DNA from 2 places in the Candidatus Sulfurimonas marisnigri genome. Region 2 is predicted to be linked to the other one. Evidence: riboswitches for the same ligand, from Rfam matches in the RefSeq annotation. Region 2 holds a riboswitch; the other holds the start of a gene.
The links. A riboswitch is a leader RNA that binds a small molecule or an ion and turns the genes downstream of it on or off. The one in region 2 is predicted to bind cyclic di-GMP.

Region 1 (5,022 bases), 920 kb from region 2:
ATAAATTCTTAGTAACACCATAGGTAGCAACTAACTCTATTTCATTTTTACCATTAATATATTTTATCTCCTCGCTAATCGCATTTAAAACTTGATTATCAAGAGGACGTTTAGTAAATGGAAAATCTACATATATATAAGGTTCAACCAATGACTCCACTCTATACGCAAATGATTTAAAAATAAAATTATCATGAATATATGTGTGATTTATACGAAATTGAAAAAGATCTTCATTTTCAATTCCTCCATTGTTATTCACTAAGGCATACTGAGCAGCAATGCTTATAATATTGTTATTTGATATGCTGTGTCTATCTTCTAAGAAAATTGTACTTACGGCTTGTCTATTATAATCATCCTTGGAACTTAAAACACCATCCACTTTAGCTTCTATCATCTCAAAGGTTTTATAGCGAAGCTTTGCACCTATAATTAGACGGTTATACTCTGATTCACCTGTGTACTTTATCTCTGCTGTAGAAACACCCTCTTCTCTATCAAAATCAAGCTCTGGAGAGTAAGGCGATTCAAAACCAGCTGCTTCTTTGTTTTTTCCAGAGATATGTGTATATTGATGATTTACAGAGATACATAAATTTTTAAAGTATGTTGTTTCGTACCCTATGTTAAAATAGTCATAGTGACCTGTTGAGATATCATAAGTAGCTAAAGGGCTTCTGGCTATTGATGTATCAAGGTCTGATGTCCCCGCCATAACTTGGAGCTTATTGTTCTTGGAATGTATGGAACTAAAAAGTGAATAAGTTTCAGAATCACGTTTAATTGGAATATTGTGACTGAAATACTTTTTTCTTTTATCATCACTTCTAGATACATATGCAACATAAGAGTAATCTTTGAGCTCATCTGCATAATATGCAGATTCTTGATTAAATCCACGGCTTCCATAATTAAGATTTAACTTCCCACCACTGTCACGCTCGGCCGTTTTTGAATATAGCTTAATTAAGATATATGTTGGTTCTGTAGAAAACTCATACGATGGTGAGCGTGTATAAATTTCTACATGGTCTATAAAATCTAGGTCAATACTGTTAGCAGCTGTAAAACCGCTTCCAAATGTTGATGAAACAAGTTCTTGATTATCTATATACAAACGTATAGTACTGCTTGAAAAAAATGCGGAGGAGCCTCTATAAAACATATCTGCAATTCCGCCACGACTCTCTTTGTATCTTACTATAGGGTGTGACTTTAAGATATCTTTGAGACTGTGAGCCTGCATAATGTCTAAATCTTTTCTAGTAAAGATAGTTACAGCCCCGCCGCTTTCAAGTTTTGTCTTATTTGAAAGATCACTATTGTGTGTATAAGTGCCTAATAAATCGCCCAGCTCTTCTGAATGGAGCAATCCAACAGCTAATAATAATAAAAATATTAATTTCATTATTCACCTTTTATTTTTTATAAAATTTTAACATAAATGAACTTCAAAATTATATTAATTATAAATTAAAACATTATACTGTACAATAGGTATATTAAAAAAAAGCCAAACTTATTGTGAAGTAAGGACGGAAAATCACGAGTCTTTTTTACTAAAAGATGGTCGGGTTGCATATACTTCTACTGTTTAATTTAGTGGTTGTATACTTCATAATTATGTTATTATTGGAATAAAATGAAGAATATAGCTTCAGAGTTAAATACTTATTTAAAAACAAATTTACCAAAACCATCAATTGACTTTAAATGGGATGATTTGGACAATGAAAATTTTTTTTTATATTTAAATAAAAATTATCCGAAAAACTTCCTATCAAACAGCGAAAATCTACTAAACATCAAACGTGCTTTTAAAGAGTATTTTGAGCCTATTGGGTACCCATTATTAAAGCTAACAGAAAATACAATACGGATAAAAGTTTTTGAATATAAAACTGAGCCTAAAGATAGTATAAACCTGGATGCGATTATTAATATTATTGAATCTTACGAAGATCTAATAGAGTATGATTACAAAGGCATAGAAGGTTTAATTTCTATCCCAGAAGATGTAAAAAATAAAATATATAGTTTTGTAAGAAACATAAACAATGAGGATATAAATAAAAAAGAATTGATTAGATTTGCCGTAAGACATGCTTTTGAACTTGAGGAAAGTGATATTATAATCATTAGAAGCAATCAAATAATTATAAAATTATTAGACGGATTCCTAATAGAGGAAGTTGCTGATAATCAAAAAAATACTGTTGCAAATAGGTACAATGGGATTGATGAGGATAAACTAAAATCGTTCAATGATGAGATTTTTTCACAGCAAGATAATAAAGATTTTTTTTATTTCACAGCAGAAGAATTTGTTGATACATATTTTTTAGTTAAGAACATAGATAATATAGCTTACGAAAAAAATGCATTTTCTTTAATACAATCAATTATAATAGAGCAATTAACTAATTTATTTGACAACAATAATGAATTTTTTAAAGGGTTTGCAGGCTATATATTTAGAATACATTTCAAAGAGGTATTTGGATATATAGCAGACATTATACTAGAAGAAGTTGGATCATCAAATAAGAACATGATAGAATTTTTAAAGTATTATTCATTAGATGTAGTTGTTCTTGATGGAATTAAATATAAAGTTCCACGTATGGAAGCAGAAAATGGGATGAGATGGAATATTACATCCATAATGTCTATTGTTAGAGTTTATATTAAAGCAAAAATATCTATAGATAATATATATGAAAAAGTAAATGATTTAAATAATGACATCTCTGGTTTATATATTGGTGGAATTTCACCTTTAGAGTATAACAATGGATTGAAAAGAGAGATAGATAAGTTATCACAAGAAGCTAACTATGATACAAAAAAATTAGACTCATATATAGATACTTTAAGTTCATCAAAAGATGAAAACGAGAGAAAAACATTAAAAAATGACATAGTCTCAATAAAAAGAAATTTGTTACATCAAAAAGAACAAAAAGCCGTGTTGTCTTCAAAGCTTATTGATTCAAGTGTAGTAGCTAACTACGCAGATATAAAGAGAGAAATTGATTCTTTAAAAAGAGAAGAAAATAGAGACAAAAAAATATTGATTCAAAATCAGGATTCATATATGTCAATACAAAATGCACTAGTAAAAGCATTGACATCAAAGAAAATACTCTTAGGTAAAGTTAAATAATCTAGCTTTAAGACCGCCCTGTATATTAAGCAGTAAAACTGTATAATCGCATTCTTATTTGACTAAACAAACTCCTTTTTTGGATGTAAACAGGTGATATTTCTGTTTTTCTAATATGGACTTTTCATTTTTTTATGATTAAAATCCCCAACTAAGACGCACTAAAATACTTTTAAATGTGGTTTACTCTAATATCGAGAAAATCTGATAGATGCGATGACCTTATAGCTGGATACCCTCCAAAGTAATAATCATCTTTAACCATAAAGAGAGTTAGCAACAATGAATATAGAAATTATAACGACAGACACAAGCACATGTAATGACATTGTTAAATCAATTGAAGAGATTGGTCACGCAGTTAGGCTGAGTATATGTTTAAATAAATCAAATTTAGATGAAGTTGTACTAAGAAAACCGGACTTAGTGATTTTGTCTCAAAAAGATATATTAATTGAAAATGAAGAAAACATTTGCCTATCTGAATACTTTGAATTAAACAGTATAAATTTTTCAGGCTCAACAAAAGAAGCATTAAAATATAACTCTGACAAGGTGTTAACCAAATCTTACTTAAAAGAGCAAGGTCATAATACAGCAAATTATTTTACAGCAACTCCTGGTGAGTATGTAAATGACAACAAGATACCAATTAGATACCCTCTATTTATCAAACCAAATAGTTCTGCAAACGGCAATGGAATTGACGATTTATCGTACGTTACAAATTATGCACAGTTTGAGAGTAAGGTTTTATCATTATATAACACATACAATGAGCCTGTTTTAGTTGAAGAGTATCTTGAAAGTCAAGAGTTTACAGTTGCCCTTCTTAAAACAAAAGATGGTGATTTACTAGTTAGTACAATTGAAGTTATCCCTACCAAATCACAAAATGGAATTAAAATTCTTGGATTAAAAACACGAATTGAGAACAAAGAGGAGTTCAAAAAAACTCAAGATTCTGAGCTTATAAATAGGGTTAAAAATATTGCTGTTAATGCTTTTATGGACCTTGGAGCAAGAGACTTTGCACAAATAGATATTAAAACAAACAGTTATGGGCACTGCTTTTTAATGGGAGCAAATCTACTCCCAGATATAAAAGATGTCTCAAGCTATCTAGTCAAAGCATGTGAAATTGAACATGGTCTTTCATACAATGAAATAATAGAGATTATTATAAACAAAGGAATCAGCAGAATTTAGCTGAATCCTCTTCAGTTATGCTACGCTCACCTCTTTGATGTCAGCAATTTTCAAGATACTTTTATAGATAGAAGCTAGTAAAGATTTTCTATTATTTCTTACACTTTCATCTTCGGCATTTACCATAACATCTTCAAAGAACTTATCCAGTTCAGGCTTAAGACCAAAGAGAGCATCAAGTTCCTCTTCATAAGAGTTATATTTACATGTAGAAACTTCTATATATCTTACATGTAGGACTTTTTCTGCTTCTTGCTCAAAAAGCTTATGATCAACTATCATCTCTTTTGACATATTAATATCTTTAGTGATGTTTGAGACTCTTTTAAATGTTGAAAAAGATTCACTGAAACCTTCACTATTAACCATGGTCTCTAAAGCTTCTATCTTTTTACCCATTGCTAAAAGTTCTCTCTCTCCAGAAGCCAAAACAGCCTCTACGATTGATGGGTTTACTTTAAAGTACTGCTTAACCCTCTCTAAAAAGAATCCCTCTAGTTTTGACATTTCAAACTCTGCATATTCTTTGCTTAAATTTGTAAGAGTATCAACTATATCAAACTCTAAGTTATGCTCTCTAGTGATTCTAATAAGACCATTAACAGCACGACGAAGCGCAAAAGGGTCACGAGAGCCTGTTGGGA
Region 2 (5,022 bases):
AAATTTAAGTGGGAAAATCACTACAGACTGCGATGTCTGTGCTGAAGAGTTCAAGCTTGATGTAGATGAAGATATAGAATTTTTTATCTCAGATGGTGTTTATGAAAAACATGAAGAAGCTTTATTAGATGTTGTGGAATCATTAAATTCGATAGTAGATATAGAAGACCTTCTGAATTCAGAAATAGAACTTATAAAAAGCGACTATAACAGTTGTGGCAGTTGTCAAAGTTCTTAATAAGAACAAAAATTTAAACAAAGGAATATATTATGGCAGTACCTAAAAGAAGAGTATCTCATTCACGTTCAGCGAAAAGAAGAACTCACTATAAAATCACTTTAGCTAAACCAGTTAAAGATAAGGATGGAACTTACAAACTTCCACATCATATCAACCCAACTACTGGTGAGTATAAGTAGTCAATGGTTAAGATTGCTATTGACGCAATGGGCGGGGACTACGGTCCTGAGCCAATTGTTAAGGGTTGTATTCTAGCGCTTAAGAAAAAGCAATTTATACCTATACTTGTAGGAAAAAAATCAGAAATTTTACCTCTGTTACCAAAACGTTATAGAGATAAGATTTCTATAGTAGAAGCAGATGACGTTATATCTATGAGTGATGCAGCTACTGATGCTGTAAAACGTAAAGATAGTAGTATCTACAAAGCTATTGAACTGGTAAAAAATGGTGAAGCAGATGGTGTTGTATCAGCCGGTCATAGCGGGGCTACAATGACACTTGCAACGCTTAGACTAGGACGCCTTCAAGGTGTACTTCGTCCTGCATTAGCTACATTGATGCCAACAAAGCTTGCTAGACGATCAATATTACTAGATGCTGGTGCAAATGTTGATTCAAAAGCTGAACATATCGCACAGTTTGCCATTATGGGTGGATGTTATGCAGAGGATCTATTGAAGATAGAGACCCCTAGAATTGGTATTCTTGCTAATGGTGAAGAGCCATCCAAAGGTAACGAAGTAACAAAAGAAGCATTTAAAATCTTGGTTGGATATAAAGGATTCAAAGGTAACGTTGAGGGTGGTGATATATATAATGGTAGTTGTGATGTAATAACTTGTGACGGCTTTGTAGGAAATTTAGTCCTAAAAGCAAGTGAAGGTGTTGCATCTACAATTACAGGTCTTATTAAAGATTATATTAGAAAATCACCAATTGCTATTACAGGTGCTCTTTTGATGAGAAAAGTTTTTAGACTTCTCAAAGCACAGATGGATTATGCAGAGATAGGTGGAGCACCACTTATTGGTATAAAAGGGTGTGCAATAGTAAGTCATGGTAAAAGTAATCCCAAAGCTATACAAAATGCAATTTTTCAAGCTATAAACTATGTTGATACTGGAGTTAATGAACATATTGTAGAGAGACTAGAAGCCTTAAAAAACAAGGAAATATAATGGCTTACGCTGCTTTTCGATCTATCGGTGCTTATGTTCCAAGCAAAATTTTAACAAACGAAGATTTATCTACAATGGTCGATACTACAGACGAATGGATAACAAAAAGAACCGGGATAAAAGAACGTCACATTGCTGCTGAAAATGAGTTCACTAGTGATATGGGTACTTTTGCTGCAGAATTGGCAATAGAGAGAAGTGGCATAGCTAAGGGTGACATAGACATGGTTATTTGTGCTACTATCTCTCCAGATTACTTCTGTATGCCTTCAACAGCTACTATAATTGCAACTAAGCTTGGACTTGGTAATGTAACTTCATTTGATATCTCTGCAGCCTGTACAGGTTTTGTATACATTCTCTCAATTGCCAAAGCATTTATTGAATCGGGGATGAAAAAAAATATTCTTATAATCGGTGCAGAAAAATTATCAGCTATTACAGACTATACTGATAGAAGTACATGTATTCTTTTTGGGGACGGTGCTGGTGCTGCAGTTATATCAGCAACTGAAAATAAAGATGAAGCAATTATAGATGTTCATACGGGTTCAGATGGAGCATATGCAGATTTACTTATGACTCCTAATGGTGGAAGTGGCTCTACTCACGACTCTTTAAGTCAAGAGGCCTCAAGTTGTTTTATGCAAATGAAGGGAAATGAAACTTTTAAAGTTGCAGTTCGAACTCTTACAAAAGATGTTGTTGAAATTTTACAAGAGAACAATATTCAAAGTTCACAAATAAAGCATTTTGTGCCACATCAGGCTAACTACAGAATTATTAAGGCAGTTGGTGATGCTCTTAAGCTAAAAGATGAGCAAGTTGTACTTACTGTAGAAAAATATGGAAATACTTCTGGTGCTTCAATACCAATGGCTATAAATGATATATATGAGCAAGGAACACTTAAAAAAGGTGAACTGATGCTTTTAGATGCTTTTGGTGGGGGATTGACTTGGGGAAGCGCTCTAGTCCCTTTTAGCCCGTTAAAATAAAACTTTTACTAAATTTCTTCGTTGAAATTTAGCTTTATTTCGTCACTCACACAAGCGAGCTCCTCAACAAAACTAAACTTCGCCTTGAACTATAGCAAAATTGAAAATTTTAACAATTTAAAATTAATACGTTTGTTCTTTAATTTTCCAAAGCTTTCTTAACTCTTTTATAAAACTCTTTTTCATCTGGAAGCTTTAAATCACTTTCTCGTAATTTTTCTCCCCATATAGGATTAGGAAAGTGACTATCATCTTTAAATCTAGCCATCACATGTATATGAACTCTTGGAAGCATATTTGCAAAGGATGCCATATTTATTTTAGTAGGTCTGTAGTAATCCTTCATTTCGTACTCTACTATGTCATATACTTCCCAAAGTCTTGTTCTCAAACTTTTTGGAACATCACCTAACTCTTTGTAGGCTTCTTTTGTAAATATTTTAAGCCAAGGTATTTCACTTGGCTCTTTCTCAATATATAGCTCACTCTCTTCATAGATAATCATTATTAGTCCTTTCTTTGTTGAAGCTAGCAATTACTGTTCTTAAGAATAAAAAACATAAAAGTGGGTATAATTATAGTATTGATAAATATTAGAAAAAGCCAACCTTGTTGCGAAGCAAGCACGGAAAGTTATGGGTCTTTTATAGATCGCCAGACTGCCTAGGTATTTACACCTCATTTTCCTTTATCTATCAAAATTTCTTTATAAGTGTAAGCGTTATTAGCATGGTGTGTGCTATATATACTTTTATGTTCTGACATTATACTTATTTGTATGGAGGAAGGTCATGAAAACTGTAATATTTGTCATTATGACATTTTTTATGTTTAGTCCCTTAGGAGCTTCATCTGAAACTCTTAAACAGGATGAGTTTGTTTTAGATGTTTTTTCTAATGATTTTATTGATATAAAGCCAATAAGTTTTGGCAACTTTGTGTTTAAGGTTAATATCTCTAATAGTTTATTAGAACTTGAGAATAGGAATGAAAAAAATAGTAGCTTGATTAACAGAGTTGTTTTTTGGATGAATTATAGCTTTTAGGCTTTTTTATATTTGTACATGTAAAACAAAGAGTTCTACATGTGCATACAATTTAGTCTCTAGTTCTGTTACGGTTTCTATCACCGCCACCAGAACGACTTCTGTCTCCGCCGCCAGCAGAACTTCCACCACTAGAGTTTCCACCACGGTATCCACCGCCGCCACCTGAACGATTTCTGTCACCGCTACCGCTACGATTTCTATCTCCACCGCCACCTGAACGATTTCTATTTCCTTTGTAACCACCACGGCCACCTCTGCTATCATTTCTATTAGCAGCACGCTCTAAAATAGCAGCTAACTTATCAGCAGGGATACCGATAGTATTTGGACCTTTAACTGCCTGTCTATCAAGAATCATTGAAACTAGTTTAAACATAATAGTAGCTTCGTCTATATCTTCTTTTAACATGTCAAGAATTTGATGAGCTTCATCATAGATGTGTTGGTCTTCAATTGTTTTTACTATTGATTTTAAGTTTAAAGCTCTTAAATCATTTTTACTTGGAACAAATGCATGAGTCATTGTAGTTCCAACTTTTGCTTTTATTCTTTGTAGTTCTTTAAACTCTAGAGGAGTTAAAAGTGTAATAGCTTTACCTTTAGTTCCCGCACGACCAGTTCTACCAATACGGTGAACATAAGACTCAGGGTCAAAAGGAATATGGTAGTTGAAAACATGAGAGATATTATCTACATGTATACCACGAGCGGCTACATCAGTAGCAACAAGTACTTTTACTGAATTTTGTTTGAAACCTTTGATTACAGTCTCACGTTGGCGTTGCTCCATATCTCCATGAAGACCATTAGCTAAGTATCCAGCATTTGAAAGAACATTTGAAAGACGATCTACTTCGCTTTTTGTTCTACAAAACACTACACATTTTTTAGTCTCTTCAGCATCCATTAGACGGATGATAGCATCATCTCTTTCAGACTCTTCGATTACATAGTATTCTTGCTCAATATCTGTGTTTGTAGTTTCACCTTTAGTAATAGAGATGAACTCTGGATTGTCTAATATTCTCTCAGCTAGAAGCCTAATAGGCTTAGGCATAGTTGCAGAGAAAAGAAGTGTTTGACGATTTGTTGGAAGGTAAGAGAATATTTCATTAATATCATCTAAAAATCCCATATCAAGCATCTCATCCGCTTCGTCAAGTACAACGATACTAGGAGCGAAATCTTTAAGTAAATTCTTTTTAAGTATGTCTAAAAGACGACCTGGAGTTGCAACAACAACTGCTGCACCTCTTTCAATAAGGTCAATTTGTCTATTATAAGAGCTACCGCCATAAACAGTTACTGTTCTAGCGCCTATATTTCTACCATACTTAAACATCTCATCACTAACTTGAGTAGCAAGTTCACGAGTTGGAGTGATAATTAGTATACCAACACCATTTTTAGGATCAATATTGTTTAGTGCCGGAAGACCAAAAGCTGCTGTTTTACCAGTACCAGTGTGTGCTTGACCAACTATGTCACGACCAGCTAATACGAATGGTATTGCTGATGCTTGAATAGGGCTTGGAACTGTAAAACCTGCGTCT

Region 1: linked by a shared signal. The riboswitch ahead of HUE87_RS05805 (hypothetical protein) and the one ahead of HUE87_RS10505 (hypothetical protein) in region 2 are both predicted to bind cyclic di-GMP.

The regions. Positions count from the first base shown of each region.
Region 1 is NZ_CP054493.1:1,152,799-1,157,820, reverse strand. It holds gene HUE87_RS05810 (TonB-dependent receptor plug domain-containing protein) at 1-1,411, opposite strand, end outside; cyclic di-GMP riboswitch class I at 1,506-1,586, shown strand; gene HUE87_RS05805 (hypothetical protein) at 1,646-3,169, shown strand; gene HUE87_RS05800 (D-alanine--D-alanine ligase family protein) at 3,452-4,378, shown strand; gene glyS (glycine--tRNA ligase subunit beta) at 4,394-5,022, opposite strand, start outside.
Region 2 is NZ_CP054493.1:2,076,283-2,081,304, reverse strand. It holds gene HUE87_RS10530 (DUF177 domain-containing protein) at 1-238, shown strand, start outside; gene rpmF (50S ribosomal protein L32) at 271-420, shown strand; gene plsX (phosphate acyltransferase PlsX) at 424-1,422, shown strand; gene HUE87_RS10515 (beta-ketoacyl-ACP synthase III) at 1,422-2,420, shown strand; gene HUE87_RS10510 (HIT domain-containing protein) at 2,560-2,925, opposite strand; cyclic di-GMP riboswitch class I at 3,013-3,087, shown strand; gene HUE87_RS10505 (hypothetical protein) at 3,212-3,466, shown strand; gene HUE87_RS10500 (DEAD/DEAH box helicase) at 3,519-5,022, opposite strand, start outside.